One region of the Streptomyces sp. NPDC057428 genome, then DNA from elsewhere that is predicted to be linked to it. Evidence: riboswitches for the same ligand, from Rfam matches in the RefSeq annotation. Region 1 holds a riboswitch; each other region holds the start of a gene.
What was found. Region 1 has a riboswitch for cyclic di-AMP ahead of ACFU5K_RS07040 (C40 family peptidase). Riboswitches for the same ligand answer to the same signal wherever they lie in the genome.

Region 1 (7,395 bases):
GACGGATGGCACGACGATGTCCGCGTCGTGGCTGTCGACCGTGGCGAGGAGGGGGCGCTGGAGGCCGCGCTGGGCGACGGATGCGACGTACTCGTCGACATGGTCGCGTTCGACCGGCGTCACGCGGCGCAGTTGGCGGCCCTCACCGACCGGACCGGATCCGCGGTCGTCATATCCAGCGGCGCGGTGTACGAGGACGACCGGGGCCGCAGTTTCGACACACAGGGTGAGCCCGACGGCTTCCCGCGCTGCCCGGTGCCGATCCCCGAGTCGCAGCGGACGGTCGCCCCGGGCGACGCCACGTACGGGACACGGAAGGTGCTGCTGGAGCATGAACTGCTGGCGCTGGGCGCCGCGTTGCCCGTGACCTTCCTGCGGGCCGGAGCGGTCCACGGGAAGCACTGCCGCACACCGCGCGAGCTCTACTTCGTGAAGCGGCTGATGGACGGCCGCCGGCGGCGGGTACTCGCCCACGACGGGCTGAGTCGGTTCCATCCGGTCCATGTGTCCAACGTCGCCGAGCTCATCCGGCTCGCCGCCGCGCGGCCGGCCTCACGGGTCCTCAACGCGGCCGATCCGGACGCGCCGACCGTCGCCGAGATCGGCGTGGCCGTGGACGACGTGCTCGGGCTGAAGACCGAAACGGTGCTGGTGGCGGGTCCTCCGCCCAGAGGCGGAATCGGCGAGACACCGTGGAGCGGTGCGCATCCCGTCGTCTACGACATGGCCGCGGCCGGGAGGGCGCTGGGCTATCGCCCCGTGACCGACTACGTCCGGTCGCTGCCGGAGACCGTCGAATGGCTGGCGGCGCGGTTGGACGGGCGGGAGTGGTGGCAGGCCTTCCCGAAGATGGCACGCACCTACGGCGAGGCGCTCTTCGACTACGCGGCCGAGGATGCCTGGCTGGAGCGGTACCGTCCGGATTCATGAGCGGCCCGGGCCCGCTGGGGAGCGTGAGCGCCCACCGGGGTGGGCGGGCGACCGCCGGGAAACATCGGCCGCCCGCCCACGTCCAGAGGGGTGTTACGGCTTCGGCGTGGCGTGCGGGGTGCACGTCACATCGTGCCTGTCGGTCTCCCCGGTGAGCAGGTAGGTCTCCACCCGCTCGTTGATGCAGGGGTTCACCAGTCCGGTCACGCCGTGTGATCCCGCGTCCTTCTCGGTGATGAGACGCGAGCCCTTGAAGCGCTTGTGCAGCTGGACGGCGCCCTCGTACGGGGTGGCGGCGTCACGCGTGGACTGCACGATCAGCACCGGGGGGAGCCCCTTGCCGGTTCGGACCTCCAACGGGCGCTGCTGCTTGGCCGACCAGGTCGCACAGGGCAGGTTCATCCAGGCGTTGGCCCAGGTCATGAACGGGTAGTCCTGGTGCAGCCTCGTGTTGTCGCGGTCCCACTTCTTCCAACTGGTGGGCCACTTGGCGTCGGCGCACTCGACCGCCGTGTACACGGCATTGCCGTTCTCCGCGCTGATGTTGCCCGCGGTGTCCGACAGGTCGGGTGCCGCGGCGTCGATCAGGGCCTGGGTGTCGCCGCCCAGGTAGGCGCTCCAGACCCGCGCAGTGGGTGCCCAGGCGGAGTCGTAGTACGGCGCACTCTGGAAGAAGCCGATGAGCTCGGCGGGTCCCACGACGCCACCGATCGGGCTCTTCTTGGCGGCCGCACGCAATGTCAGCCAGGCCTGCTCGACCTTCGCCGGCGTGTTCCCGATGTGGAACGCTGCGTCGTTCTTGGCGACCCAGGCCTTCCAGTCGTCCCAGCGCATCTGGAAGGCGACGTCCTGGTTGAGGTTGGCCTCGTACCAGATGTTGTCCGTCGAGGGGTCGACGACGCTGTCCACGATCATGCGGCGTACGTGCGACGGGAAGAGCGTCCCGTAGACCGCGCCCAGGTAGGTGCCGTAGGAGACACCCAGGAAGTTGAGCTTCCGCTCACCGAGCGCGGCACGGATGACGTCCAGGTCGCGTGCGGTGTTGGGGGTGGTCATGTGCGGCAGCATCTGACCGCTGCGCTCGGCGCAGCCGTCGGCGTACTCGGCCGCCAGCTTGCGCTGTGCCCGCTTGTCGGCCTCGCTGTCGGGAACCGGGTCGGCCTTCGGGGCCTTGACGAACTCCTGCGGGTCGATGCAGGAGATCGGCGCCGAGTGGCCGACCCCGCGCGGGTCGAAGCCGACGAAGTCGTACGACTTCGCGGTGTTCGTCCAGAGGGGGTTCTTGGTCACGATGCGCTTCGGGAACGCCATTCCGGAGCCGCCGGGGCCTCCGGGGTTGTAGACTAGGGCGCCCTGCCGTTCGGCCTTCGTGCCGGTGCTGGTGTGCCGGTCGACCGCGAGCTTGATCTGCTTGCCGTCCGGCTTGCTGTAGTCGAGTGGGACGCTGACCCACCCGCACTGGATGGGAGCGGCGATCGCCCAGTCCGCCGGACAGTCCTTCCAGTCGATACCGGCCCTGGCGGCCCTGGCGGCGGCAGTCTGCACCCCGCGCGCCTCGCGGTCGCCGTGGTGGCGGCCGTCGGCACCGGCGGCCGGTGCGGCTATCGCGCCCGCTATGAGCGTGCCCGCGATCAGAGTGCCGGCCGAACCGAGCAGTGCTGTGCGTCTCAAAGTGGCACCTCCCCCTAGGTGATGCGCCGCCGATGACGGCGCCGTTGGTCGTGCGTCCGGCAGATCCTTTCGTCTGTGAGGTTGCTGAGAACAGGGCGTACACCTGTTTCTTTACCGAACCAATAGCCGGTGCGCGCTGTCCCGCTGAGCGAACTCAGGCCCTCGAGGGGTGCTTTGACCCCTTCAGGGGCTTCTCTGCGCAGTTCTTCGCCGAACCGCCACACGGTCTGGACACCCTGCCGGGCTCGGGCGCAGTCGAACTCAAGGCCGCGCAGGCACAGCAAGCTCACCCGTCATCGCTATCGCCCACCGGCGCCAGACCGCACGGCGAAAGCTGAGCCCAATTGCACGACGTCCGCTGAGTCGTGCCGGGCGGGAACTATGTCCCCGCCCGGCAACTACCGGCGACATCGCCTAGCGGACCCAGGCCTGTCGGGATGTCTTGCCGCCGTCGTTGTGGAAGGGCGCACCCCCGACTTCACGCCGCACAACTCCGCTCGGTACCAGGTGTCAGAACTGTTCCACGTAGTACGGCTGCACGCCCATCCAGCCGTTGCCGCGTGCCCCGTACCGGATACCGTTATCGCTCTGTGCCAGGGTGTACCAGGAGTCGACATAGTCGGGGTCGTCGGTCCACCAGTCATCGGGAATGGCGTCCAGCACGGCGTTGACCAGCGGGACGTATACACCCTGATCGGTGACGGTGAGCAGAACGGCGGCGATGGCCTTGGCCAAGTCGCGGTAATTGGTGCTCCCGTCCTCCTCCATCATGACGGCGTCGGCCAGGTTGTATTTGTAGTTGGACCAGTTCACCAGGATCTGGTTCGGCCGGTATGTGGTTCCGTCGTTGTCCAGGTACGGCATGTCGACCGGGTCGACCCGAACCTTGCCGTCAAGGCCGAACCCTGTGACGAGGGTGTAGATCTCTGCGTCACCCTTGACCCAGGGCTCCTCGTCGTCGGAGAGCCTGATCTCCGAGATGCGGGTGGTCCAGAACCCCGAAGTGGCAGCCGACGGCGTCTCGGCGGGTGAGGTCAGACCTTGACGGCTGAGCTCGTCGTTGAGCACCTTGAGCCCCGCCGCGAGGGCCTTGGATGCGTCGATGTCGACGATGTACACCGGGTGGCTGGGCACCGCACCAGCGTCGAGTATGTGGGTCCGGCCCAGGCTGTCGTAAGCCGTGACAGTGCGGGCGTCCTCATCGACGGCGCTCGCGGCCACCCACGGCGTGGCACCGGCCGCCAATGCGCCGCGCATGGAATCGGCTCCGAGTCTCAGCCGCAGCAGCGAGCCGACCCCCGGGTCCAGACCCTTGGCGGTGGCGATCCGTCGGTCGGCTCTGATCAGGGCGGCCTGGAGCCGGCCGGGAGCCTTGCCTGCGAGGGCGGTCACAGCCAACTCATCGGAGGTGAGCGCGGCATCGCGCATCCGGGCGCGCCAGGTGGAGTCCGACAGTGATGTGGCGATGGCGCGGGCGGCCTGGTTTTCCGTCTCGGTAACGGTGGAAGACGGTACTTGCGTTCGCGGTGCCTCCGTGGCGGGGAGCGCGGTGGCGGTCTGGGCGGCCGGCAGGGCCAGCAGACAGGCGGCGATGAGGGGCACAACGCCGCGCCGACGAGTGTGGTGGTGTCTCACGAGAGCATTCCTCCTGGGAGCGTGCAACGCATGGGACGTACGGCCAGGGCGGAGAAGAGGCCGGAATCTATGCGAGTAGATACCGGCCGGGCCAAGCATGACGGTGCCGTGTCATTCCGACAAGAGTGCCGTCCGGATAGAGGCAGGGGGATGTGTAGATGGCGCTCGGGTACCCGAGTACCGCGGTGATCCCCCTCAGTGGAGTCGTCAGCTTGGCCGGTCAGAGCTCGTGGCGGCTCTCTGGCCGTTGGCGTGGGAGAAAACGCGAGGTGATCCCGTGGGAGGTGGTCCTGACGTTGATCTGCCTGCGCTTGCCGGCGACGCAGGCCCGCGGGTGGGCGGCAGACGCGAACACGTCCAAACTCCGCAGCCGAAAACCGCCGGTCGGGAACGGCGACTCAACGGCCCCCACGTTTGGTGCGTTGAGGTGAGGTTGCGACAAACAGGACCTTCTCGGCGTCCCGCGCCGACACGCCCGACGACCCGATGAGTTTTCCTCGCTCGTTCGGCGTAGAAGGTCCCCCACCCGAGGGACAGCCCAACTTGCGCAACTAGCACGGACACTGAACGGAATCTGTCGTTCCGCCGCTGGTACGGGGCTGGTCCGGCACAGCCGCCGGCCGCCCGGATCAGCCCCGTCCACCCGAACGGATGAGTGGTGACGACTCTCACATATCGCAGCTTCAACGAGGAAATCCGGCAGTGCGTGCGTAAAGATCCGTGGGACGACAAGCCCCCGCCACCGCGGCGGGGCGGTCCGGGCGGACGCCGAGTCCTGCCGCTGTCCGGATGCCTGGTCGACAGGAGTGGATCGGCAGGAGTGGAGGACCCGAGCACAACGGGCCGCCCGGACATCCGGACGGCCCTCGGGGTGAAGCCGCCTAGCGCGGCCGGGCAACTTCGCCAGCCCGAACCCGACAGGTCATCCTTCACAGGCGGCTGACGAAGGGTTGCGCATGACTGCGCAGGTTCATGTCCCGTCTCTGTTCGCCCGGGTCGGTACGGCCTCGGTTCTCACATTCGCTGTAGGCACCACGATGCTGGCCCCGGGCTTCGTCGACGACGCCGAGGCCGCGAGCCGTTCGACAAGGGCTCTCGACATCGCCGCCTCCAAGAAGGGCGCGCCCTACAGATACGGCGCCGCGGGTCCGCACCGGTTCGACTGCTCCGGGCTGACGCTCTACTCGTACCGGAAAGCGGGCAAGAAACTTCCCCGCACGGCGCAGCAGCAGTACAACAAGACCCGCCATATCTCCAGGTCGCAGCGGAAACGCGGCGACCTGGTCTTCTTTCACGCGGGGCGCAGTGTCTACCACGTCGGGATCTACGCCGGCAGCGGCAGGATCTGGCACTCACCGAAGACCGGGGCGGTGGTCCGGCTGGAGAAGATCTGGTCGAACAGCGTCTGGTACGGGAGGGTCCGCTGACTCCTGCGCCCGCCCGGTGCCGGCACCTCTGACGCCGGCACCGCTCCTCACCTGGCCCAGTGCGGCAGGGACCCGTCACCAGCACGAGTCCCAGCGCGGTGAACGCCGCGCCGCCGCCGCCCTCGACAGCGCGGGCGGTACGCGGCCGGCGCAGCCACCTGCGGAGGCGGTCCCCGGCCGGTTTCCAGATGAGCGCGAGCGGCCGCCACGACGCTCCTGGCGCTGCTGCGGAGCGGTTTCGGCCGGACCGGCACGCCGTGAACCCCGGTCAGGTCTGGGCCGGGACGGCCCAGCGCACACCGAGACCGGGTCGCTCGGAAGGTGACGGTTGCTTCCCTATGGTCCCACTGGCCACTGGGAGCGGCTGGTGGCACACCGATCCTTCGTCACCGGACTCCACGCCCGCCGGGTCCGCGGTGACCGCGTCGGGGGACCTCAGCTGACCTGCGGGGGCGCCGATCCGACGATCGTGGCCACCGCGGACTCGATCTGCGCCGTCGTCAGGTCCGCCCGGGCCGTCAGCCGGAGTCGCGAGATCCCGTCCGGCACCGAAGGCGGCCGGAAGCACCCCACCGCGAGGCCTGCGGCACGGCAGTCCGCGGCCCAGCGCACCGCGGATTCCGCCGACGGTGCGCGGACCGAGACGACGGCCGCGTCCGGGCGCACCGCGGTGAGCCCGGCGGCGGTCAGCCGGCCGTGAAGTTCGGCGGCCACCTCCCGCGCCCGGCCTGCTCGTCCGGGTTCGCGGCGCAGCAGCCGCAGTGCACCGGAGGCCGCGCCGGCAGCCGCCGGGGCGAGACCGGTGTCGAAGATGAACGTCCGGGCGGAGTTGACCAGATGGGAGATGACCCTGTCCGGCCCGAGCACCGCTCCACCCTGACTCCCCAGTGACTTCGAGAGGGTGAGCGTGGCGACGATCCCTTCCCCGCCCGCGAGTCCTGCGGCGGCGAGGGCGCCGCGCCCGCCGTCCCCCAGCACGCCCAGACCATGTGCGTCGTCCACCAGGAGGGCTGCGCCCGCGTCCCTGCATGCCTCGGCGAGGGGCGCCAGCGGGGCTGCGTCACCGTCGACCGAGAAGACGGAGTCGGTCACGGCCAGAGCCCGTCCCGTGTGCGTCCGGAGCGCCTTGCGCACGGCCTCGGGGTCCGCGTGCGGCACGACCGCGGTGGCGGCCCGGGAGAGCCGGCAGCCGTCCACGATCGAGGCGTGGTTGCCGGCGTCGGACACGATCAGAGAGTCGTGTCCGGTGAGCGCGGTCAGGGCGGCGAGATTGGCCGCGTAGCCGGACGAGAAGACCAGGGCCGCCTCGAAGCCGCAGAAGTCGGCGAGTTCGCGTTCGAGGCGGGCGTGCAGCGCGGTGGTTCCGGTGACCAGCCGCGAACCGGTGGCTCCCGCGCCCCATTCACGTGCTGCGTCAGCCGCGGCGGAGGTGACCTCGGGATGCCTGGTCAGCCCCAGGTAGTCGTTGCTCGCGAGGTCCAGCAGATCCGTCCGGGAGGCCCGGGGGCGCAGGGTCCGGACGAGTCCGGCGTCTGTGCGGCGGCGGGTCTCGTCGTCGATCCAGTCGAACGGGGCGTAGGACATGAGCGGGTCCCTTTGTAGGCAGTTCACAGACCCTAGCCCGGGGCGCAACAGGCCAGGGTGTGGCAATACACACAGCATCGTCCGACGGTCCTGTCCGGTTCCTCCTTGGCCGGAGGCGGTGTCGTACGTCAGGATCAACGCCATGGAC
Region 2 (7,395 bases), on a different contig from region 1:
CGGTCTCCAGGTGCTTCCCCGCGCCTTCGGCCCGCGCGCTCTCGACGGCCGCCCCCGGCCGGTACTTGCCGGTGAGAAAGCCCGAGGCGAGCGCGAAGTACGGGACGGACACGAGACCCCCGGCCGCCGCGGTGTCCTGGAGCGGGCCTTCGTAGGTGTCGCGCGAGACGAGGTTGTAGTGCGGCTGCAGGGCGACGTAGCGGGCCAGGCCCTCGCGCTCCGAGAACGCCAGGGAGGCCTTGAGCCGCTCCGGGCTGATGTTGGACGCCGCGATCTCCCGGACCTTGCCGGCCTTCACCAGCTCGTCGAGGGCGCTGATGATCTCCTCGACGGGGACCGTCTCGTCGTCGAAGTGCGTGTACAACAGGTCGATGTGGTCGGTACCGAGCCGGCGGAGCGAGGCCTCGGCCGCCCCCTTGACGGTGGCCGCCGACAGCCCCTTGTACTCGGGGTGGGCACCGACCTTGGTCGCGACGATGATGTCCTCCCTGCGGGAACGCGCGGACAGCCACGCGCCGATCACCGCCTCCGACTCACCACCCTCGTTGCCCGGGACCCAGGCCGAGTAGGAGTCGGCGGTATCGATGAAGTTGCCGCCGGCGGCCGTGTACGCGTCGAGGACGGCGAAGCTGGTGTCCCGGTCGGCGGTCCAGCCGAAGACGTTGCCGCCGAGAGCGAGGGGGAAGACCTGGAAGCCCGAGTTTCCGAGCGGGCGCAGTGATGTCATGCCTCAGCTCAACACATCGGCGGAGCCGCGTATTCCGCTCGCCGCCCGCACCGTGAAGGACCGGCGGCCCTGGCGTCGGGGGGTTGTGCGCCAGGGCCGCCGGAGTGCGGGTGCGCCGTGTGCCGGCGCGGGCACTCAGATCGAGAGGCCCTTGCTGCGCAGCCAGTTCATGGGGTCGATGCCCGAGCCGTCCGCGGTGTGCACCTCCAGGTGCAGGTGCGGACCTGTCACATTGCCGGTGGCGCCGACGCGGCCGATGGTGTCGCCGGTGCTGACCTTCTGGCCGGCGGTGACGTCCATCGACGACTGGTGGCAGTACCAGATCTCGGTACCGTCGTCGAGTTCCAGCACCGTGCGGTAGCCGTAGGAACCGGACCAGCCCGCCGACTTCACCGTGCCGCTGTGCACGGCCTTGACCGGGGTGCCGGTGGGAGCCGCGAAGTCCAGACCGGTGTGGTAGCCGGAGGACCACATCGAACCGGCCTGGCCGTACGTCGAGGTGATCGTGTACGAGGAGGTCGGGAGGGCGAAGCTCAGGGCGAGCTTGGCGAGGCGCTCGGCCTCGGCCTTCTTCTTCGCCGCTTCCTCGTCGGCCTTCTTCTTCGCGGCGGCCTTGGCCTCCGCGTCGCTCTGCTGCTCGGCGGCCTGGGCCGCGGCCTCCTCGGCCGCCGCCTTCTCCTGCGTCGCCTTGGCCTCGGCCTCGGCCCCGGCCTGCTGCTGCTCGGCCTGCTGGAGGATGCGGGCACGCAGCGCCTCGCCGGCGTCCGTGGTGCCCTGCTCGGCCTCGGCGGCGGTGATGCCGGCCGTGGTGAGCGGAGAGGACGCGGTGACCGTGCCGCCCTGATCGGTGTCGCCGGACAGATAAGCGCCCACGCCGGGCAAGGACTTGGCGTCGGGAAGATTGTCAGCGATGGAATCGGGAAGGGAGATGGAGACCGGCGGTTTGCTCTGCGCGGTGGCCATGCCTCCCGCGCCGACGGCCGCGATGACACCGACGCCGAGGACGGTGGAGCTACGGGCGAGACCGCGCTGCTTGGCTACGCGGTGCTTGCCGCGTACGGGACGGATGGACTCCTCGGTGGGGTTCCATTCCTCCCACGTCCTGCCCTGGTCGCCGGGACCGGCGGGCCTGAAGGGTGCCGGAGCCTCGGGGGCAGGCTGATTTGACGCCACGTGGGCGCACTCCTTTCCTTCCTTCTCGCCTACCGGGTTAGCTGACGGGTTCGGAGCAGGAAGGTCTCCTACGGGCCCCTTCGTCCCTCGCGGGAGTCAGGCGTCCGATTCACCCCATGTAGGTGGTTCCCCGGTTCCCTTGCGGGATTCGGCGCTGCGCACGGTGCCGCCTCTGGCGACGACTGGGACAACCGCGCTGCGTTATCGAACGTTAATAGACATGCGGGTCCGATACCAAGCGGTTCCCACAGATCGTTCACGGCCCCGGCCCGGACTTCACGGGGCCAATCGGCCTCAAACGGGCGAGTTGCACACCCCTCACGCGCACAGCAGTCTCTGACGTTACGTCACATGTTCTGCGGAGCGACGCCCTTTGATTACGGACGGTCGTCTTCGGTCATTCACGATCCCGTCCCACGATCTTCACCGTCTTCCGTCGCCCCTGCTGCCGCCTGGACGGCCGCCCGACCGCGAGCAACGCGAGGTCGTCCGTCGACCGCCCCCCGGTGTGCAGCCGGACGTCGTCGGTGAGGGCCGAGAGCAGCTCCTCCGGCCCCGGGAAGATCCTGCCGCGCAGCCGGGCCGCCGGATCGTAGAAGACCCCGTCGGCGTCCCGCGCCTCCGAGAGTCCGTCGGTGAACGCCAGGAAGGTCGCACCGGCCGGCAGCGGCCACTCGTCCGCACGGTCCGGCCACGCGTCCAGGCCCATCCCGAGCGGCAGGGCGGGCTCGGTCGGCCTCAGGACGTCGAGCGCACCGTCCGCGTGGAGCACCAGAGGTTCGGGATGTCCGCGGTTGACGACCCGCAGCGTGTCCGCACCCACCGGGATCTCGGCGAGCACGGCCGTGACGAACCCCTCCATCGAGTCCAGCCCGCCCCGCCGCGTGCTCTCCCGCGCGAGCGCCCGCTCGAGCCGCTGGACCACGCCCTCCAGCGAGAGCTCCTGTTCGGACGCCTCCCGGAAGGCGCCGATCACGACGGCCACCGCCGCCACCGCGTCCAGGCCCTTGCCCCGCACGTCCCCGACCACCAGCCGCACCCCGTACGGCGTGTCCGCGACGGCGAACAGGTCACCGCCGACGAACTCGTCCGCCTGGGCCGCCTCGTACCGCGCCGCGACCAGCAGACCGCCGATCCGGTCCTCCGGCACGGGGAGCACCGCGCGCATCGCGGTCTCCGCGATGACCCGCGCCGAAGCCAGCTGCTCGTTGCCGCGCTGTACGACACGGTTGATGACGAGCGCGAGCCCGGCGACGGTGACCAGGGTGAGCAGGTCCGTGATCGGGACGACGTCGGCGAGCATGCCGTCGGAGACGCGGATGGCGAGGACGACGAGGATCGCCGCCACGCCGACGCGGATCGTGGACGCCAGCGAGAAGAAGGGAGCGGCGATCAGCGGTGCCGCGGCGAAGAGCGGCACGGCGCTGACCTCGGGCGGGGTCTCGAGGTCGACAACCACGCCGCAGCAGATCATCAGCGGGGGCAACAGACGCACGAGCCTGCGCGCCCGCTCGTTCCCCTGTGCGCGCCCCTGCCGTACGTCCCGCTTCCCCACCTGTGCACTCCTGCCCGTCCGCCCACGGCTGCGGACGGTACCGCGCCCCGACCCGGCCGGCCGGAGCCGCGCCGTGGCGCGACCGCTCATCGGCCGAAGGAAGGAGCGCACCGCCGCCACGTTCCTCCGGGGGTCAGCCGGAGAGCCGGTGCCGAGCGTAGATCGTCAGTGCATCCCGTACGAAGACGGCGGTTCCGTCCCCGTGGCGATCGTAGTTCTTCGCGAAGCGTGGATCGGCGGCGTACATCTCGCCGAGCCCGCTCACATACGAACGGGTGACCTCCGTCGTCACCGACAGCCACTCGCAGTGCCGCCGTGCGATGTCCTGCACCTCGTCGCTTCCCGCTTCCAGACCGGCGGCACTCGCCGCACCGTAGTCGCGGGCGATGACGTCGTGCGCGTCCTGGAACGCCGCACGCTCGGCGGTGCTCAGCCCGCGCCACCACCGGTCGCCCCGCTCGTACGCCTCCCGGCCCCACCGCTCGCCGACCTCCTGCTCGTACGCCGTGTGGTCGAAGCCGTCGAACACTTCCCCGGCCATGAGTTCCTCCCCTTCCTCGGTCCTGTGGAGAGTGGTCCGTACCGAGGCGATCTGCCGTCCGATGCGCTCCCGCTCCTGCTCCAGCAGGCGCAGATGGGCCCGGAGCGCCACGGAGGTGTCCCGCTGCCCCTCGAGTACCGCCTTGATCGCGGGCAGCGAGAGCCCCAACTCCCGCAGCAGCAGGATGCGCTGGAGCCTGACCAGTGCGCCCTGGTCGTAATAGCGGTAGCCGTTCGCACCCTTGCGGCTCGGCACGAGAAGACCGAGGTCTCCGTAGTGCCGGAGCGTGCGACTGGTGGTGCCGGCTCGCCGGGCGATTTCCTGGATGGACCACTCCATGCCGGAAACGCTAGATCTTTACGCAACGTCAAGGTCAAGCCCGGCACCCTCGGGCCGGTCCGACGCACGACAGAGGCCCGGATCCTTGATAAGGATCCGGGCCTCTGTCTTCAGTAGCGGGGACAGGATTTGAACCTGCGACCTCTGGGTTATGAGCCCAGCGAGCTACCGAGCTGCTCCACCCCGCGTCGTTGTGATTGCAACTCTACGCCATCCGGGACGGTGCTCCGACCACTTTCCCCACCGGTGCCGTCCGCCCTTGCCCCGAGGGGTGGGCGCCGCCCTCCACGATTGCGGGCCCTGCGCGGCGGCGCGACGCTTGAAGGACACGACATTCGGTGTTCGGTCCCGTCTGCGCGGCATCCTCAGGTGCCGGCTTCGGCCCAGCAGCCTCACCCGACGAGATGGAGCCAGGGGAGGCCGGGCGCACGCTCGCGAGGAGACGGCCATGGACGGCACCACGCTGGAGACCATGAGGACCGCACTGCGCGGCCCGGTCATCGGCCCGGACGACCCGGCGTACGACCAGGCGCGCACGGTCTACAACGCCATGATCGACAGAAGGCCGGCAGCGGTGGTCCGCTGTCACGACACCGCGGACGTCATGGCGGCCGTCGATTTCGTCCGTGAGCACGGCCTGGACGTGGCCGTCATGGGCGGTGGCCACAGCGGCCCCGGCCTGGGCGTCGTCGACGGGGCGGTCACGATCGACCTCTCCCCCATGGGCGGCGTACGCGTCGACCCCGCCACCCAGACCGCCCAGGCGGACGGCGGCGCGACACTGGGCGAGTTCGACCACGCCACGCACGCCTTCGGCCTCGCCACCCCGTCGGGCATCATGTCCACGACGGGAATGGGAGGCCTCACGCTCGGCGGCGGTCACGGCTGCCTCACCCGCAAGTACGGCCTCACCGTCGACAACCTGGTCTCCGCCGACGTCGTCCTGGCCGACGGCAGCTTCGTGGCCGCGAATCCGAGTGAGAACGCCGATCTGTTCTGGGCGCTGCGCGGCGGCGGCGGGAACTTCGGAATCGTCACATCGTTCGACTTCGAGCTGCACCCGGTGGACACGGTGGGCGTCGGGATCACCGTATGGCCGCTGGAGCACTTCCAGGACGTGATGCGCTGGTACCGCGACTTCCTGCCGCAGGCGCCGGACGACCTGTACGGCTTCTTCGCCTCGCTGTCCGTTCCCCCCGGCCCGCCCTTCCCCGTGGAGATCCACGGACAGAAGATGTGCGGTGTCGTCTGGTCCTCCACGGCCGATCCCGAAGCCCTGGAGGAGACCCTCGCCGTGGTCAACGAGCCCGCGCCGCCGGCCTTCCACTTCACGGCTCCGATGCCCTACCCGGCGCTGCAGACCATGTTCGACGCACTTCTGCCCGCGGGGCTCCAGTGGTACTGGCGCGGTGACTTCTTCGACAGGATCACCGACGACGCGGTCGACGTGCACGCGGCCTTCGCGGAGCAGCTCCCCACCGGCCAGTCGCTCATGCACCTCTACCCGGTCGACGGGGCCGCGGGCCGGGTCGGAGCGGACGACACCGCGTGGGCCTATCGTGACGCCGTCTGGTCGGGTGTCATCGCGGGCGTCGACCCGGACCCGGCCAACGCCTCCGCACTGCGGGACTGGGCAGTCGGATACTGGGAGGCGCTGCACCCGCACTCGATGGGCGGCGCCTACGTCAACTTCCTCGGCACCGGTGAGTCCCCGGACCGGGTCCGCGCCACCTACAGCGGCCACTACGACCGGCTGGCGAAGGTCAAACAGCACTACGACCCGCACAACCTCTTCCACGCAAACCAGAACATCGAGCCCGCACCGCGGCACTGACCGTGACGCCGGGCTCGCAATTCCGAGGGAAAGCCGTGCTGGGAGGGTTACAGTCGGCATGCACCGCATGATGATCCGGACGCCCCCGGAGCGGCGCGGCACCGGTAGCGGCACTTCGTCGCCCTACCGGTCGGGACCATTGCGGCCACGCACACCAACGGCTCGGTCACGGGGCTCACCGCACACCTACACATACAGGACACCGAGATGACCGACATGCCTGCCCGCTCGAACCAGCGGCACTCCGACGGCGCGACCGCGGACGCGGCCACCGCCACCCCGATGCCCAGCCCGCAGTACGCCGGCCTGTTCATCGAGCCCGACCTGCCGCCGGTGACCGACGAGCCCGAGTGACCGGACGGCCGCAGGCCTGCCGTGAGTGACCGGCATGGCCGTACGGTCGTTGAACGGCCATGCGCATCCGTATCGGCGTGGTCGTCCTCGCAGTGGTCCTGCTGATCGCCGCGTTCATCTCGAACATCCCCACCGAGGCCGAGGCCGAGGCGGCCTGCCGACGGGCCCTTGACAACACGTCGACGTGGACCAACCGGCCTGACGTCTGCGTGGACGTGTCCGCAGAGGCCTACCGGACGTTCCTCCTGATGTACGCACTGCGCCAGGAAGGCCTGGACTGAGGGCTGCCCCGTAGGCGGGCCCCAGGGCACCCCGGGGGGCCCGGGGAGCATGAGACGGCGGCGGGGCACGTGATGGACGTACGTCGCCCAAAAGCCGGGTCGATGCCCGTGCGGCGGAAACGTTGCGGAACGCCGGAGCGCCCCGACCGGGTCGACCGGTCGGGGCGCTCCGGGTGACGGGGTCGAGCTCGGACGGACACTTTGCCGGCCGTGGCCGGGCCGGCCTTGTCGCCGCTCGCGCCGGGACGGACCAGGCCCGGGATGAAGGCGGCGACCGCGGCGGCCACGAGAGCCACGAGAGCCACGAGAGCCACGACGCAGCCGATCGCCGGTACCCGTACCGTCCCGCTGTTCGCCCCGGGCTCCGCCCGCCCCGCGGACAACCACAGCGTGATCATCGAGTTCCTCGTCGAGGACGAGGACGTGGGACCGGGTGCACCAGAGGCTGACCGCCTTCGTCACCGACTTCGTGACGGGGCCCACCACGACGCCCTGGGGCAACCGGTCGCTCCTGTTCCGCGACCCGGACGGCAACCTCGTCAACTTCGTCACCCCCGTGACCGCGGCGGCCATCGAGAAGTTCGCACACTG
Region 3 (7,395 bases), on a different contig from region 1:
CCCGCACGACGGCGGCCATGAGACGTACGAGAGCGGTTACCCGGTCCACGACGTCGGCTACGGCGGCACCGACTCCAGCGCCTGGGACACCGGGGCGCACCAACAGGCCCCGTACGACGCCTACGGCGTCCAGGGCCATCCGCAGGCACCCCAGGGTTACGACACCACCGGCGCCTGGGCGCCGGAAGCCACGGCCCCCGCCCAGTACGGCACCGCCGACACGACGGGTCAGTGGGACACCACAGGTTGGGACCACACCGGCAGGGCCGACCAGTGGGCCGCGGGAGACACCGGCGCCTTCGCCACCACGACCTTCGACAGCACGGCCTACACGACCGGGACGTATACCGCCCCCGCCTTCGAGACCGCGGGGTACGAGAGTTACACGGCACCCGAGACCGGCACGTACGACGCCACCGCCTGGAACACCGGCGGCACGCCCGAGAGCACCGCGTACGCACCCGAACAGACGTCGTATCCCGCGTACGAACACCAGCCGTCCGCCTACGAGACGGGCGAGTTCACGGCTCACGACGTCGCCGGATCGCACGACACCCCCGTCTCCTGCGACGCCCCCGGGCCGCACGACGAGACCCCGGCCGTGCACGACGGGCAGGACGACCCGTACGCCTCGGAGCACGTCGGGCCCGACACCTACGACGAGTCCCTGACCTACGACGACGAACTCGCGCGGACCGCCGCCGCCCACGACACGGCCTCCGCGCACACCGACGACTACGACGAGGCTCCCGGAGCACGGGCTGCCGCGCAGATCCCGGATTTCGTCGAACTGACCACCGACTCGGGGGCCGCCGCCCTACGCCCCGTCACCCGCTCCGCCACGCGCGGCGGCAGCCGGGGACGTCGTCGCACTCCCGCGAAGCGCTCCGCGCTCCTCACCGTCGCCGTGCCCTCCGCCTGCGTCATGAGCGTCGCGGGCATCGCCGCCGCCTCCGTGGGCGGCATGGGCGGGGCCGACGAGACGAAGGACGACACCACGTCGATGGCTGCGGCCGACGCCGCCACCACCAGGACGGCCGTCGCCAACAACGAGCTGGACACCCAGCTGGCCGCTCTCAACGCCGACGCCGCGAACTTCGCCGACCGCGCCAGCCGCACCCAGGAGCGCCTCGACCTGAAGGAGCGCCAGGCGGCCGACAAGAAGAAGCGCGAGGAGGAGGCCGCCCGCCGGGAGGCCCTGCGCCCCAAGTTCGTCCTGCCCGTCTCGCAGCACGGCCTCAGCGCCACCTACGGCCAGGCCGGGGTGAACTGGATGTCGGTCCACACCGGTATCGACTTCCCGGTGACCTTCGGCACGCCCGTGATGGCGGCCACCGACGGCACCGTGCGCACCCAGTGGAACAGCGCCTACGGCAACATGGCCATCGTCACCGCGGCCGACGGCACGGAGACCTGGTACTGCCACCTCAGCACGACCAAGATCCGGTCGGGTTCGGTCAAGGCGGGCGACGTCATCGCCTACTCGGGAAGCTCCGGCAACTCCACCGGCCCGCACCTGCACTTCGAGGTACGGCCCGGTGGCGGCTCGGCGATCGACCCGATGCCGTGGCTCCGCAGCCACGGCCTCAACCCGAACTGAGTCAGAGCTTCTCGACCGGCGCGTAGCGCAGCAGTAGCTTCTTCGGACGCTCGTCGCCGAAGTCGACCGTCGCCTTGGCCTGGTCGCCGAACCCCTCGACCGCGGTCACCGTGCCCAGACCGAACTGGTCGTGCGTGACCCGGTCCCCCGCCACCAGGGTGACCACGGGCTTCTCGGACGTGCGCCGGGTCGCGAATCCCGAAGGACCGGACTTCGAGCGCGACGAGGACAGGGACGACGTGATCCCTGAGGTCGGTCCCGCCACAGCGGCCATCGGCCCCTTGCGCTTCCACTCCAGGTGCTGGTCGGGGATCTCCTCCAGGAAGCGCGAGGGCGGGTTGTACGAGGGCTGGCCCCAGGCACTCCGCATCGCCGCCCGGGTGAGGAACAGCCGCTCGCGGGCACGGGTGATGCCCACGTAGGCGAGCCGGCGCTCCTCCTCCAGCTCCTTCACCTGCCCCAGCGCGCGCATGTGCGGGAAGACGCCGTCCTCCATGCCGGTCAGGAACACCACCGGGAATTCCAGGCCCTTGGCGGTGTGCAGCGTCATCAGAGTGACGACACCGGAGCCGTCCTCGTCCTCGTCGGGGATCTGGTCGGCGTCGGCGACCAGCGCGACCTTCTCCAGGAACTCGGCGAGCGTCCCGGAGCCCTCGTCCGCCGCGCGCTCCTGCTCGAACTCGAGAGCGACGGAGGCGAGCTCCTGGAGGTTCTCGATACGGGTCTCGTCCTGCGGGTCGGTGGAGGCCTGGAGCTCGGCGAGGTAGCCGGTACGCTCCATGACCGCCTCCAGCACGACCGCCGGTCCCGCACCGGACTCCACGATCGTGCGGAGCTCCTCCATGAGCGTGTTGAACCGCTTCACGGCGTTGGCCGAGCGCGCCGCCATCCCGTACGCCTCGTCGACCCGGCGCAGCGCCTGCGGGAAGGAGATCTTCTCGCGCATCGACAGCGCGTCGATCATCGCCTCGGCCCGGTCGCCGATACCGCGCTTCGGCACGTTGAGGATACGGCGCAGCGGGACGGTGTCCTCGGGGTTGGAGAGGACCCGGAGGTAGGCCAGGACGTCCCTGACCTCCTTGCGCTCGTAGAAGCGCACGCCGCCGACGACCTTGTAGGGCAGCCCGACGCGGATGAAGATCTCTTCGAAGACACGGGACTGGGCGTTCGTGCGGTAGAAGACGGCGACGTCGCCCGCCTTCGCCTCCCCCGCGTCCGTCAGCCGGTCGATCTCGTCGGCGACGAACTGCGCCTCGTCGTGCTCGGTGTCGGCGACGTAGCCCGCGATCCGGGTGCCGGTGCCGGCGTTCGTCCAGAGGTTCTTGGGGCGACGGCTCTCGTTGCGCTCGATGACGGCGTTGGCTGCGGAGAGGATGGTCTGGGTGGAGCGGTAGTTCTGCTCCAGCATGATCGTCTTCGCGTCCGGGTAGTCCTCCTCGAACTGGAGGATGTTGCGGATGGTCGCGCCGCGGAAGGCGTAGATCGACTGGTCCGCGTCACCCACGACGCAGAGCTCGCCCGGGGCGTCGGCCTCACCGGCGGGGCCGACCAGCTCGCGGACCAGCGTGTACTGGGCGTGGTTGGTGTCCTGGTACTCGTCGACCATGACGTGGCGGAAGCGCCGGCGGTAGTGCTCGGCGACGTCGGGGAAAGCCTGGAGCAGGTGCACCGTCGTCATGATGATGTCGTCGAAGTCCAGCGCGTTGGCCTCACGGAGCCGCGCCTGGTAGAGCGCGTAGGCCTGCGCGAGCGTCTTCTCGAAGCCGTCGGCGGCCTGGCCCGCGAAGGTCTCCTCGTCGATCAGCTCGTTCTTCAGGTTCGAGACCTTCGCCGTGAACGACTTCGGCGGGTATCGCTTCGGGTCAAGGTCCAGATCACGGCAGACCAGCGCCATGAGCCGCTTGGAGTCGGCGGCATCGTAGATCGAGAACGACGAGGTGAATCCGAGGAGCTTGGACTCGCGGCGCAGGATGCGCACGCAGGCGCTGTGGAACGTCATGACCCACATGGCGTTCGCGCGCGGACCCACGAGGTCCTCGACGCGCTCCTTCATCTCGCCCGCGGCCTTGTTGGTGAAGGTGATCGCGAGGATCTGGCCCGGGTGGACCCCGCGCTCGGCGAGCAGGTGCGCGATGCGGTGCGTGAGCACCCTGGTCTTGCCGGACCCGGCTCCCGCGACGATGAGCAGTGGAGATCCGGCGTGCACGACCGCGGCGCGCTGTTCGGTGTTCAGCCCGTCGAGCAGAGCCGCGGAGTCGACGACGGGACGCGGGGCGCCGTCGCGGTAGTACGCGTCACGGGGCGGCGGCGGGGCGTCGAAGACGTCCTTGAACAGGCCCTCCGGCACCGCCTCGGGCGCGTGCTCCTCGGGGGGCGGCGGGGGGCCTTCCTCAGCTTGCTGGAGGCCGGTCAGGAAACTGTCGTCAAAGAGGCTGCTCATCGCTTAACGAGTCTAGGCGGCCGCACCGACAGCCCGGGACGGATCGGCCACACGGACCCGCACCGTGCGCCCGCCGGGACGGATCGGCCACGGTGCGTGAGATCGGGCGGCCTGCACAGGCCGGCCGGACGGACCGGCTCCCGCGGAAGGTCACGGAAATGTATCGGGCATATCGGCCACCATCCTTCACAGGAGCACCACGGGTTGGTTAGCGTGCTCCGACGGGTGTCCCGTACCCACTTGAGGCGAACCACGCCGCGCGGGCACCCCCGCCGAATCCGTACTCCTGTGAGGAGCCCGGAACCGGGGACCCACAAGCAGCACCGGGGTGAATCGGTCAGTCTTCACCGGACCGTAGGGCAGCCTTCCGTTCCGCCCGAACCCTCCCCCCAGTGCCTGAAGGGCCTGGGGGACCCCCATCGCTAACCTGGTAGGCGGTCCACGGAAGGAGATGCCGGCCTTGGCGTCGCATCGCAAGCAGCGCACCCGGGTGCGCACGACCACCCCTGCCTTCGGTCTCACGACGGCGGCGCTCGCCTCCGTCACCCTGCTCTCCGCGCAGAGCGCGACGGCGGCCCCGGCACAGCCCAAGCCCAGCATCGAGGAAGTGCAGAAGAAGGTCGACGCCCTCTACCGGCAGGCCGGTGCCGCGACCCAGGAGTACAACCAGGCGAAGTCCGCGTCCGCCGAGCAGCGCTCCAAGGTCGACGCGCTCCTGGAGGCGGCGGCCCAGCGGGCCGACAAGCTGAACGAGACGCGCCGCGAGCTGGGCAGTTACGCCGCCGCCCAGTACCGCAGCGGCGCGATCGCCCCGACTGCGACGTTCTTCCTGGCGGACGACCCGCAGTCGTACTTCGACCAGGACCAGCTGATGGCCCGGATGACCAGCCGGCAGCAGAAGACGGTCACCGAGTTCCGTACGCAGCAGAAGGAAGCCGCGGCGAAGCGCGTCGAGGCGACGAAGAGCCTGGAGACGCTGACCGAGTCGCAGGCCACGCTCCGCACCAGCAAGCAGCACGTGCAGACGAAGCTCACCGAGGCGCGTTCGCTGCTGTCGGAGCTGACCGCCGAGGAGAAGGCGCGGCTCGCCGAGCTGGAGCGCAAGAAGGAGGCGGAGGCGAAGCGCAAGGCCGAGGATCTGGCCCGGCAGCAGGCCGCCGCCGACAAGACGGAGGCCGAGCGCGCCCCGGAGAACGCCGGGCAGGACACGGGCTCGGGGACCGGCGGCACGGACTCCGGCAGCGGCTACGCCACGAAGGCCGAGAAGGTCCTGGCCTTCGCGCGCGCCCAGATCGGCAAGCCGTACGTGTGGGGTGCGACGGGCCCGTCCTCGTACGACTGCTCCGGGCTGACCCAGGCGGCCTGGAAGGCTGCCGGCGTCGACCTGCCGCGCACGACGTGGGACCAGGTCAAGGTCGGCACGCGGGTGGCGACGGCGGACCTGAAACCCGGTGACCTGGTCTTCTTCTACGACGACATCAGTCACGTCGGCATCTACAAGGGGGACGGCATGATGATCCACGCGCCCAAGCCGGGTGCGAGCGTCCGCGAGGAGTCGATCTACTACATGCCGATATACGGGAGCGTCCGCCCGGCATGACGGCATGGGGTTCTCCGTACGCGGCGGCACGGCCCACGACGGAGGCTGGACACGCAGGAGGGGCCCGGGGATCGTCCCCGGGCCCCTCCTGCGTCCGCGCGGGACGCTCAGGTCCAGAGCGTGGCGATGAAGATGTTGGCGACGGTGAGTGCGCCGACCGCGGCGAAGGCACCTTTGCCGGCCTTCTCGTCGTCGCGCTTCACGTAGACCAGCGCGAGGATCACGACGAGGAGCAGGAGCTTGATCCCGATCTTGACATTGTTCACCGACTGGTCGTCGGCCTGGTTCAGTCCGACGAGGGCGATTCCGGTGACGAGCATGGTGAGCGCGCCGTGGAGCATGGCGGGGACGAAGCGGGCCGTGCCCGCCCCCATGGCCTTCACCTGGGTGAGGAAACCGCCCAGCAGGGAGGCGATTCCGATGATGTGCAAGGCCACGACGACATTGATGAGTACGTCCATGGCCGCAGCCTAGCCCCGGCCATATCAGCACTCTTCGGCCAGGTATGACTTACCGATGAACTGACGCGAGGACTGTGCGAATTGCCGGGCTCCGGCTGAATTTCCCGGTCACTCGACGGAAACGAAACTACATCTGAGGGCAATAGCTGTCATTACACCTCTTCCCCGTGCCCCGGGTTTAGCGTCACGTCCCAGGTGACCGATTCGTTACCGCCGCCCCCGTACCGGGCGGCACCCCGGTCGCCCCGCCAGGAAAGCCGGCGGCGGGCCGCTCCCCCTGTGGTGGCCCGCCGGCGGACCCGGGCGGGCCCGCCGGTCTCCCCGGCGGGCAGTCGAACGGAAGGACGCACCACGCCCGTGGCCGCCCATCGCACCGCCGCTCACCGCAAGCCCAAGCAGCGCCTGTTCACCGGGCCTGCTGCCCGCACCGCAGCCACCCTCGCACTTGCCGGCGCGGCGTCCGCCGCGGCTTTCGAGGGTGCGGCCCAGGCCGACCCCCAGCTCACCGCGGCCCAGGTCAGGAGCAAGGTCGACCGGCTCTACCACGACGCCGAGGTCGCCACCGAGCGGTACAACGGCGCGAAGGAGAAGGCCGCGGCCTCGGAGAAGTCCCTCGACACCCTGCGCGACGAGGCGGCCCGCAGGACCGGGCGCCTCAACGCCGCCCGCGACGCACTGGGCGCGTTCGCCACCGCCCAGTACCGCAGTGCCGGTGTCGACCCAGCCGTCCGGCTGGCCCTCTCGTCGCACCCCGACGAGTACCTGGAACGCGCCTCGTTCGAGGACCGGGCGGGAGACCGCCAGGCAGGCGCGATCAACGGTGTACGCCGGCAGATGAACGACATCGCGCAGCTGCGGGCCGAGGCGGAGGACGAGCTCACGGTCCTCGCCTCCCGTCGGGCGGACCTGGAGAAGCACAAGAACGCGGTCCGCACCAAGCTGTCCGAGGCCCGCAAGCTCCTCGCCACCCTCACCGCCCCGCAGCGCGCCGACTACGAGCGTGCCGCCGACGCCTCGCACGGCGGTGGCGCCGTCCGCACGGACCGCAGCACGCCGCGCGGCTCGGTGAGCGCCCCCAACGCCCGCGCGGCGCAGGCCGTCGACTTCGCCTACGGTGCGCTGGGCAAGCCGTACGTCTGGGGGGCGACGGGTCCGTCCTCCTACGACTGTTCCGGCCTCACCCAGGCCGCCTGGCGTGCCGCGGGCGTGTCCCTGCCGCGCACGACGTACACCCAGATCAACGCGGGACAGCGCGTCTCCCGCTCCGAACTCGCTCCGGGAGACCTGGTGTTCT
Region 4 (7,395 bases), on a different contig from region 1:
GAAGACCGGGCAGCTGAACCGGGCCAAGCTGCACGGCCTCATCTTCGGGCGGGTCCTGGACCGGGCCGCGAAGGACGCCGGCGTGACCGTCAGTCGCAAGGAGATCCAGCAGATCCACGCGGAGGCCGCAGCGCAGTACGGCGGGGACAAGGGCCTGCGTACGGTGTCGCTGGAGCAGCGTTGGGTCGCCCCCGGCCAGATCGAGGATGATCTGCGCAAGGAGGTCCAGCTCCCGAAGCTGGCCCGTGCGCTCGGCGCCGATCTGCGGACTCCGGCCGGCCAGCAGGCCGTGAGCAAGGCGCTCACCGAGGCGTCCAAGGCGCTGCACATCGACGTCAACCCGCGCTACGGCAGCTGGGACGACAAGAAGGTGCAGCTCAGCACGTACAAGACAGCGTGGATCAAGCAGGTCACCACCCTCCAGGGCCAGGAACCGGAGACAGGCGCCTGACCCCTGGGATGGCTCGTCCTGGTCAGGCAGGTCTCGCGCCTGATCCGGACGGGAGGTCCTCCCCCGCCGGGAGGTAGGTTCGGGTGGTGAACGCTGAAGACCCCGGCCGTATCGTCCTGCTCACCGCCAGCCACCGGGTCGCCCCCGGTCTGCTGTCCTGGCCCGCCTGGCAGACGCTGCGCGCGGCCGACAAGGTGCTGTGCCCCGAGCGGGACCACCCGCAGCTGCCGTACCTGCGGGAGGCGGGGGTCGCGGCCGAGCACGCCTCGCCGTCGGCCGAGGAGCTGGTGGACGACTGCGCGGGCGGCCGGACCGTGGTGGTGATGGTCGGCGGAGAGAGCGATCAGGCGCTGACCGACGGACTCGCCCGGCTGGGCGGTTCCGGCCGGGTGCGGATGCCCGACCTGGAGCTCCTGCCCGGTTCGTACGACCTGCCCGGCGCCCGGCTCCTGGATCTGGTCCAGGTCATGGACCGGATCAGGCTCGAGTGCCCGTGGACCTCGCAGAAGACGCACGCGGGCCTGGCGAAGTACGCCATCGAGGAGGCGTACGAGCTGGTCGAGGCCATCGAGGACGGCGACCGCGAGGAACTGCGCGAGGAGCTCGGCGACGTGCTGCTCCAGGTCGTCTTCCACGCGCGCATCGCCGAGGAGGACCCGGAGGAGCCCTTCGGCATCGACGACGTCGCGGCGACGATCGTCGAGAAGCTGATCCACCGCCATCCGCACGTGTTCGGCGACGAGACCGCCGAGACCCCGGAGGACGTCCACGCGCACTGGCTGCGTACGAAGGCGATCGAGAAGCAGCGTGCCTCGGTCACCGACGGAGTGCCGCTCGGCCAGCCCGGCCTGGCGCTCGCCGCCAAACTCGGCAGCAGGGTCCGTGCGGCGGGCCTCGGAGTGGCGATCCCCGAGGGCGGCGGGATCGGTTACCAGTTGCTCGCCCTCGCCGTGCGGGCCGAACAGGACGGCGTCGACCCGGAGGCCGCCCTGCGCGCCGCCGCGCGTGCCTACCGTGACGCCATCAGGGCCGCCGAGGGGCTCGACGGCGCGACGGACGGCGTCCAGGAATGAACGACGGCCCCGGAACGCCGCCCGCCCCCGGAACGCCCTTCGCCTCCGAAGTCGCCCCCGAGGCCGGACCCGAGCTCTTCACATGGGAGTTCGCCACCGACCCGTACCCCGCCTACGCCTGGCTGCGCGAGCACAGCCCCGTGCACCGCACAGCGCTGCCCAGCGGGGTCGAGGCCTGGCTGGTGACCAGGTACGCGGATGCCAGGCAGGCTCTCGCCGACACCAGGCTCTCCAAGAACCCGGCCCACCACGCCGGATCGGCGAACGCCAAGGGGAAGACGGGCATCCCGGGTGAGCGCAAGGCGGAGCTGATGACGCATCTGCTGAACATCGATCCGCCGGACCACACCCGGCTGCGCCGGCTCGTGTCCAAGGCTTTCACCCCGCGCCGGGTGGCCGAGTTCGCGCCTCGTGTGCAGGAACTGACGGACAGCCTCATCGACTCCTTCATCGAGGAGGGGAAGGCGGACCTCATCCACGACTTCGCCTTCCCGCTGCCCATCTACGCGATCTGCGACCTGCTGGGAGTCCCCCGGGAGGACCAGGACGACTTCCGTGACTGGGCGGGGATGATGATCCGGCACGGCGGCGGCCCGCGGGGCGGAGTGGCCAGGTCGGTGAAGAAGATGCGCGGCTATCTCGCCGAACTCATCCACCGCAAAAGGGAGAATCCCGGCGACGATCTCATCTCCGGCCTGATCAAGGCCAGTGACCACGGTGAGCACCTCACCGAGAACGAGGCCGCGGCGATGGCCTTCATCCTTCTGTTCGCCGGCTTCGAGACGACCGTCAACCTGATCGGCAACGGGGTCTACGCGTTGCTGCGCAACCCGTCGCAGCACGAGCGTCTGGAGCGCTCGCTGGCGGCGGGGGAGACCGAACTGCTCGCCACGGGTGTCGAGGAGCTGCTGCGCTACGACGGGCCGGTGGAGCTCGCCACATGGCGCTACGCCACCGAACCCGTGACTCTGGGAGGGCAGGTCGTCGCGGCGGGCGATCCCGTCCTCGTGGTGCTCGCCGCCGCTGACCGGGACCCCGAGCGATTCCAGGATGCGGACACCCTGGATCTCGCTCGGAGTGACAATCAGCACCTGGGCTACGGTCACGGAATCCACTACTGCCTGGGGGCGCCGCTGGCCCGCCTGGAGGGTCAGGTAGCCCTGGCGACGCTTTTGAAACGGCTCCCTGACCTGCGGATTGCCGCCGAACATGCCGATTTGCGGTGGCGCGGAGGGCTCATCATGCGTGGACTGCGCACGCTTCCCGTGGAGTTCGGTCCCGGCCATACACCGGCGCAAGGTGACGTTCTGTCAACTCTGTGACTTTCACGTGATCTCCGCTGCATCGACTTGTGACACACGTTCGAGTACGGCTAGGTTCACCGTTCGACTCACCCGTCACATGTCAGTCACACGGAAGGCAACCCCATGGGCTCCGCGAACGGCAGACACCGTCGCCCTCGTCAGGCACCCGCCATCGTCGTCGCCGCAGGCGTCACAGGGTCGGCGATTGCCATCCCGCTGCTCGGCGCCGGTGGCGCGCAGGCCGCAGACGCCTCGACGTGGGACCGCGTCGCCGAGTGCGAGAGCGGTGGCATATGGAGCGCCGACCTCGGCAACGGCTACTACGGAGGCCTGCAGTTCTCCGAGGCCACATGGTCGGCCTACGGCGGCACGGCGTACGCGTCCCGCGCCGACCTCGCGAGCCGCTCGCAGCAGATCGCCATCGCCGAGAAGGTGCTGGACGACAAGGGCCCCCAGGCGTGGCCCAGCTGCGCGGTGATCTCCGGGCTGGCGCTCGACGGGGTACTGCCGGGTATCGATCCGGGTGACGGGCCGTCCGCCGAGCCGACGGAGGCCGCGACACCCTCCGGCACCCCCTCGTCCGAGGAGCAGGACGACGCGGGCGCGAAGGGCAAGGCCGGCAAGGGCGCGTCCGGCAGCAAGGCGGACAAGGGAAACAAGGTGGACAAGTCCGGCACCGCGCCTTCCGTCGCACCGTCCCCCGAGGCGTCCGAGACCTCTGGAGCCCCGAAGAGTGACGGGGCGAAGGCCGGGAAGCACCGCGGCACGCCCGCCCCCGAAGCGACCGACGCGTCGTCAGCGGCCACCGAAGGCCGCGAGTCGGGCAGGCATGCCTCGCGCGGTGACTCCGAGGCGCGTCAGGGCGCCGAGGGGACGTACACCGTCCAGGAGGGTGACAACCTCTGGGCGATCGCCGATACGGAGGAGCTCCCCGGTGGCTGGCCCGCCCTCTATGAGGCCAACAAGGACGAGCTCGGCTCCGACCCCGACCTGATCCTTCCCGGCCAGAGTCTGGACCTCGGTCTCGGCCTGGCTTCGGACGCGAGCGGGACCCAGGCGGAGGCTCCTGCCACCAACTGATCAAAAGCACGAAAACACTCCGAAATCAGGGGTAGTTCAGAGGCCTATGTCCACTTATGCGCAAGTGAGACATGGGTCTCTTTGCTTCAACTGGCGTGTCATGTACGCCCGGTCTGCCCATATCCGCTCCGACCTGCGCAAACGGACCGGTAGGTCGATCGCTAAAGGGCTGATTGACCGTTATGCCCATTTTTGAATGTAGGGGTTGCGTGTGTTTACGGTCGGAGCCGCTCGCACCGCGGGCACCTTCGACCGTCACGCCGAATCCTGCCGTCGGTCGAGGGGAACGACGCGTAAAGCGCCGTAGGCAGGAGCGGGGGACCCAGGTAAGTGCCGTGACCCGGCCGTCGGAGGACGGCTGAGGGACCGGCTGGGGGTGAAGTCGTCCGCGAGTGCGGTCGGCCGGGCAACTCACAGGCCCGAACCCGACAGCTCACCTCGTAGGCGTCGGTGAGGAGAACCATGCTGCTTTCCAGCAAGGGCAAGCACCGCCGCCCGTCCAAGGCCGTCCGTATCGCCACCCTGGCGGGCGTCACCGGTGCGGCCATCGCCGTCCCGCTGATGGGCGCGACCGGTGCTTCCGCTGCCTCCGTCGCCACCTGGGACGCCGTCGCCCAGTGCGAGTCCGGTGGCAACTGGTCCATCAACACCGGCAACGGCTACTACGGCGGCCTGCAGTTCTCGGCCTCCAGTTGGGCGGCCGCCGGCGGTACGCAGTACGCGGCCCGCGCCGACCTGGCCACCAAGGACCAGCAGATAGCCGTCGCCGAGAAGCTCCTCGACCTGCAGGGCCCCGGCGCCTGGGCCTGCGCCGGTGCCGGCGGCCTGACCGACGACGGTGTGGACCCGGGTGTGGACACCGGCTCCGCGCCGAAGGCCGACACGAAGGCGCAGCCGGAGCGCAAGGCCGAGCAGCCCGCCTCGCGCAGCGAGAAGCGCACGGCTCCCAAGGAGACCGTCACCACCCCGACCGGTCAGAAGGTCGAGAAGGGCGACGGCGAGTACAAGGTCAAGGCCGGCGACACCCTCAGCAAGATCGCCGACGCGAAGAAGGTCAAGGGCGGCTGGCAGAAGCTGTTCAAGCTGAACGACGACATCGTCCACGACGCCGACCTGATCTTCCCGGGTCAGCAGCTTCACCTGAAGTAGTCACGGGCGGTCCGGTGTCCCCCTCCCCGGCGGCCCGGCCCAGCACGCCCACCTCCTGCGTGCCGGGCCGGGTCGTGCCCGGTGCGCCCCTCGGGGGGTTGCCTCGGGGGACCCCACGACGGGCCGCTGTGGGGGTCTGCGTTCAACTGTTGTAGTTACTGGCCAGTAAATATCTGGAGTTTTGCCCGTAATGCAGGCCCTTGGGTCCTTTTTCGTCCCAGGGGGCGGGCGGACGGCCGACGGAGCGGGCCGAGCCGGTTAGGCTCGTGGCGCAAGGCCACAGTGACCCTGCACAACCAGCGTCATATCCCAGAAGGAGATGCCTCGTGCCGTCCATCGACGTCGTCGTAGCCAGGGAAATCCTCGACTCCCGGGGCAACCCCACGGTCGAGGTCGAGGTCGGCCTCGACGACGGCAGCACGGGACGTGCTGCTGTTCCGTCCGGCGCCTCCACCGGTGCGTTCGAGGCCATTGAGCTTCGTGACGGTGACCCCAACCGCTACCAGGGCAAGGGCGTCGAGAAGGCCGTCCTCGCCGTGATCGAGCAGATCGGCCCGGAGCTCGTCGGTTACGACGCCACCGAGCAGCGCCTCATCGACCAGGCGATGTTCGACCTGGACGCCACCGAGAACAAGGCCTCCCTCGGCGCCAACGCCATCCTCGGTGTCTCGCTGGCCGTGGCGCACGCCGCGTCCGAGGCCTCCGACCTCCCGCTGTTCCGCTACCTCGGCGGCCCGAACGCGCACCTGCTGCCCGTTCCGATGATGAACATCCTGAACGGCGGCTCGCACGCCGACTCCAACGTGGACATCCAGGAGTTCATGATCGCGCCGATCGGCGCCGAGTCCTTCTCCGAGGCCCTTCGCTGGGGCGCGGAGATCTACCACACGCTGAAGAAGGTCCTGAAGACCAAGGGTCTCTCCACCGGTCTCGGCGACGAGGGCGGCTTCGCCCCCAACCTCGAGTCCAACCGCGCCGCCCTCGACCTCATCCTCGAGGCCGTCAAGGAGGCCGGTTACGTCCCGGGCCGCGACATCGCGCTCGCCCTCGACGTCGCCGCGTCCGAGTTCTACAAGGACGGCGTCTACGAGTTCGAGGGCAAGTCCCGTTCGGCCGCCGAGATGACCGAGTACTACGAGGAGCTCGTCTCCGCGTACCCGCTGGTCTCCATCGAGGACCCGCTGTACGAGGACGACTGGGCCGGCTGGAAGGTCATCACCGACAAGCTGGGCTCCAAGGTGCAGATCGTCGGCGACGACCTGTTCGTGACCAACCCGGAGCGCCTCGCCCGCGGCATCGAGGAGGGCTCGGCCAACGCCCTGCTCGTCAAGGTCAACCAGATCGGTTCGCTGACCGAGACCCTGGACGCCGTGGAGCTCGCCCAGCGCAACGGCTTCAAGTGCATGATGTCCCACCGCTCCGGTGAGACCGAGGACGTCACCATCGCCGACCTCGCGGTCGCGGTGAACTGCGGTCAGATCAAGACCGGCGCCCCGGCCCGCTCGGACCGCGTCGCCAAGTACAACCAGCTGCTGCGCATCGAGGAGATCCTCGACGACGCCGCGGTGTACGCGGGCCGTTCGGCGTTCCCGCGGTTCCGCTTCGAGAGCTGACGGCCGAGTCCGGAGCACCAGCCTCCGTCCGTCCCCGCATCCGGTCCCGTACCGTGTGCGGGGACGGACGTGCGTAACGGGGAGGCGTGAGACATGGGCGGGAAGGACCGCGACCGGTTCTCCACCGCGACCAGGCTGCGACTGCTCGGTGAGCAGACGGCAGCCCGCGTCTACCGGTCCCAGAACCGGCGCCAGGCCCGCCGCTCCAGGCTCACCGGGCGGGCGGCGTTCCTGGCGCTGATCGTCTGCTCCCTGGTGGTTGCTCTGGCGTACCCCATGCGGCAGTACATCTCCCAGCGCGACCAGATCGCCGATCAGGAGAGGCTGTCGAGGGAGGCGCACCAGCGGACCGAGGAGCTGCGCGACGAGAAGGCGCGGCTCAAGGACGACGCGTACATCCGCCGTCTGGCCCGCGAGCACCTCCATTACGTGGTGCCGGGCGAGACCGCCTTCACGGTGGTCGACCCCGACGCGACCGAGGAGCGCCGCGGCGATCCGGGGGCGACCGGGCGGCCCTGGCACTCCAACCTCTGGGACGGCGTCGACAGCGCCGACCGCGAATGACACCGCCCCAGCACCGGCCCTGGTCCGGGCGCACGCATCGTGCCCCGCTCCCGCGCCGATACATACAGACCGACCGATGACATTCAAGGCAGGCATGGACACGCCCCCTCCGCAGACCGAATCCACCACGCCCACCGCCGCGGACGTCGCCGCGTTCGAGC

Region 2: it holds a riboswitch for cyclic di-AMP, as region 1 does, so the genes downstream of both, ACFU5K_RS10660 (M23 family metallopeptidase) here and ACFU5K_RS07040 (C40 family peptidase) in region 1, are expected to answer to the same signal.
Region 3: it holds a riboswitch for cyclic di-AMP, as region 1 does, so the genes downstream of both, ACFU5K_RS21610 (NlpC/P60 family protein) here and ACFU5K_RS07040 (C40 family peptidase) in region 1, are expected to answer to the same signal.
Region 4: it holds a riboswitch for cyclic di-AMP, as region 1 does, so the genes downstream of both, ACFU5K_RS12800 (transglycosylase family protein) here and ACFU5K_RS07040 (C40 family peptidase) in region 1, are expected to answer to the same signal.

What each region holds. Positions count from the first base shown of each region.
Region 1 covers NZ_JBHVCT010000011.1:75,367-82,761, reverse strand. The annotation lists gene ACFU5K_RS07055 (NAD-dependent epimerase/dehydratase family protein) at 1-930, shown strand, start outside; gene ACFU5K_RS07050 (alpha/beta hydrolase) at 1,024-2,601, opposite strand; gene ACFU5K_RS07045 (DUF3103 family protein) at 3,112-4,236, opposite strand; cyclic di-AMP (ydaO/yuaA leader) riboswitch at 4,993-5,189, shown strand; gene ACFU5K_RS07040 (C40 family peptidase) at 5,193-5,663, shown strand; partial or broken gene ACFU5K_RS07035 (LysE family translocator) at 5,731-5,862, opposite strand; gene ACFU5K_RS07030 (8-amino-7-oxononanoate synthase) at 6,099-7,247, opposite strand; gene bioB (biotin synthase BioB) at 7,390-7,395, shown strand, end outside.
Region 2 covers NZ_JBHVCT010000019.1:59,154-66,548, reverse strand. The annotation lists gene ACFU5K_RS10665 (aldo/keto reductase) at 1-727, opposite strand, end outside; gene ACFU5K_RS10660 (M23 family metallopeptidase) at 863-1,900, opposite strand; cyclic di-AMP (ydaO/yuaA leader) riboswitch at 1,912-2,064, opposite strand; gene ACFU5K_RS10655 (PP2C family protein-serine/threonine phosphatase) at 2,298-3,455, opposite strand; gene ACFU5K_RS10650 (MerR family transcriptional regulator) at 3,589-4,335, opposite strand; tRNA gene ACFU5K_RS10645 (tRNA-Met) at 4,450-4,523, opposite strand; gene ACFU5K_RS10640 (FAD-binding oxidoreductase) at 4,784-6,169, shown strand; gene ACFU5K_RS10635 (hypothetical protein) at 6,377-6,523, shown strand; gene ACFU5K_RS10630 (hypothetical protein) at 6,583-6,804, shown strand; partial or broken gene ACFU5K_RS10625 (VOC family protein) at 7,066-7,395, shown strand, end outside.
Region 3 covers NZ_JBHVCT010000058.1:10,863-18,257, reverse strand. The annotation lists gene ACFU5K_RS21620 (M23 family metallopeptidase) at 1-1,600, shown strand, start outside; gene pcrA (DNA helicase PcrA) at 1,602-4,040, opposite strand; cyclic di-AMP (ydaO/yuaA leader) riboswitch at 4,301-4,493, shown strand; gene ACFU5K_RS21610 (NlpC/P60 family protein) at 4,492-5,640, shown strand; gene ACFU5K_RS21605 (hypothetical protein) at 5,748-6,101, opposite strand; gene ACFU5K_RS21600 (NlpC/P60 family protein) at 6,459-7,395, shown strand, end outside.
Region 4 covers NZ_JBHVCT010000025.1:10,907-18,301, reverse strand. The annotation lists gene ACFU5K_RS12820 (SurA N-terminal domain-containing protein) at 1-451, shown strand, start outside; gene ACFU5K_RS12815 (nucleoside triphosphate pyrophosphohydrolase) at 538-1,524, shown strand; gene ACFU5K_RS12810 (cytochrome P450) at 1,521-2,846, shown strand; gene ACFU5K_RS12805 (transglycosylase family protein) at 2,952-3,908, shown strand; cyclic di-AMP (ydaO/yuaA leader) riboswitch at 4,198-4,370, shown strand; gene ACFU5K_RS12800 (transglycosylase family protein) at 4,371-5,057, shown strand; gene eno (phosphopyruvate hydratase) at 5,384-6,670, shown strand; gene ACFU5K_RS12790 (septum formation initiator family protein) at 6,764-7,234, shown strand; gene ACFU5K_RS12785 (DUF501 domain-containing protein) at 7,329-7,395, shown strand, end outside.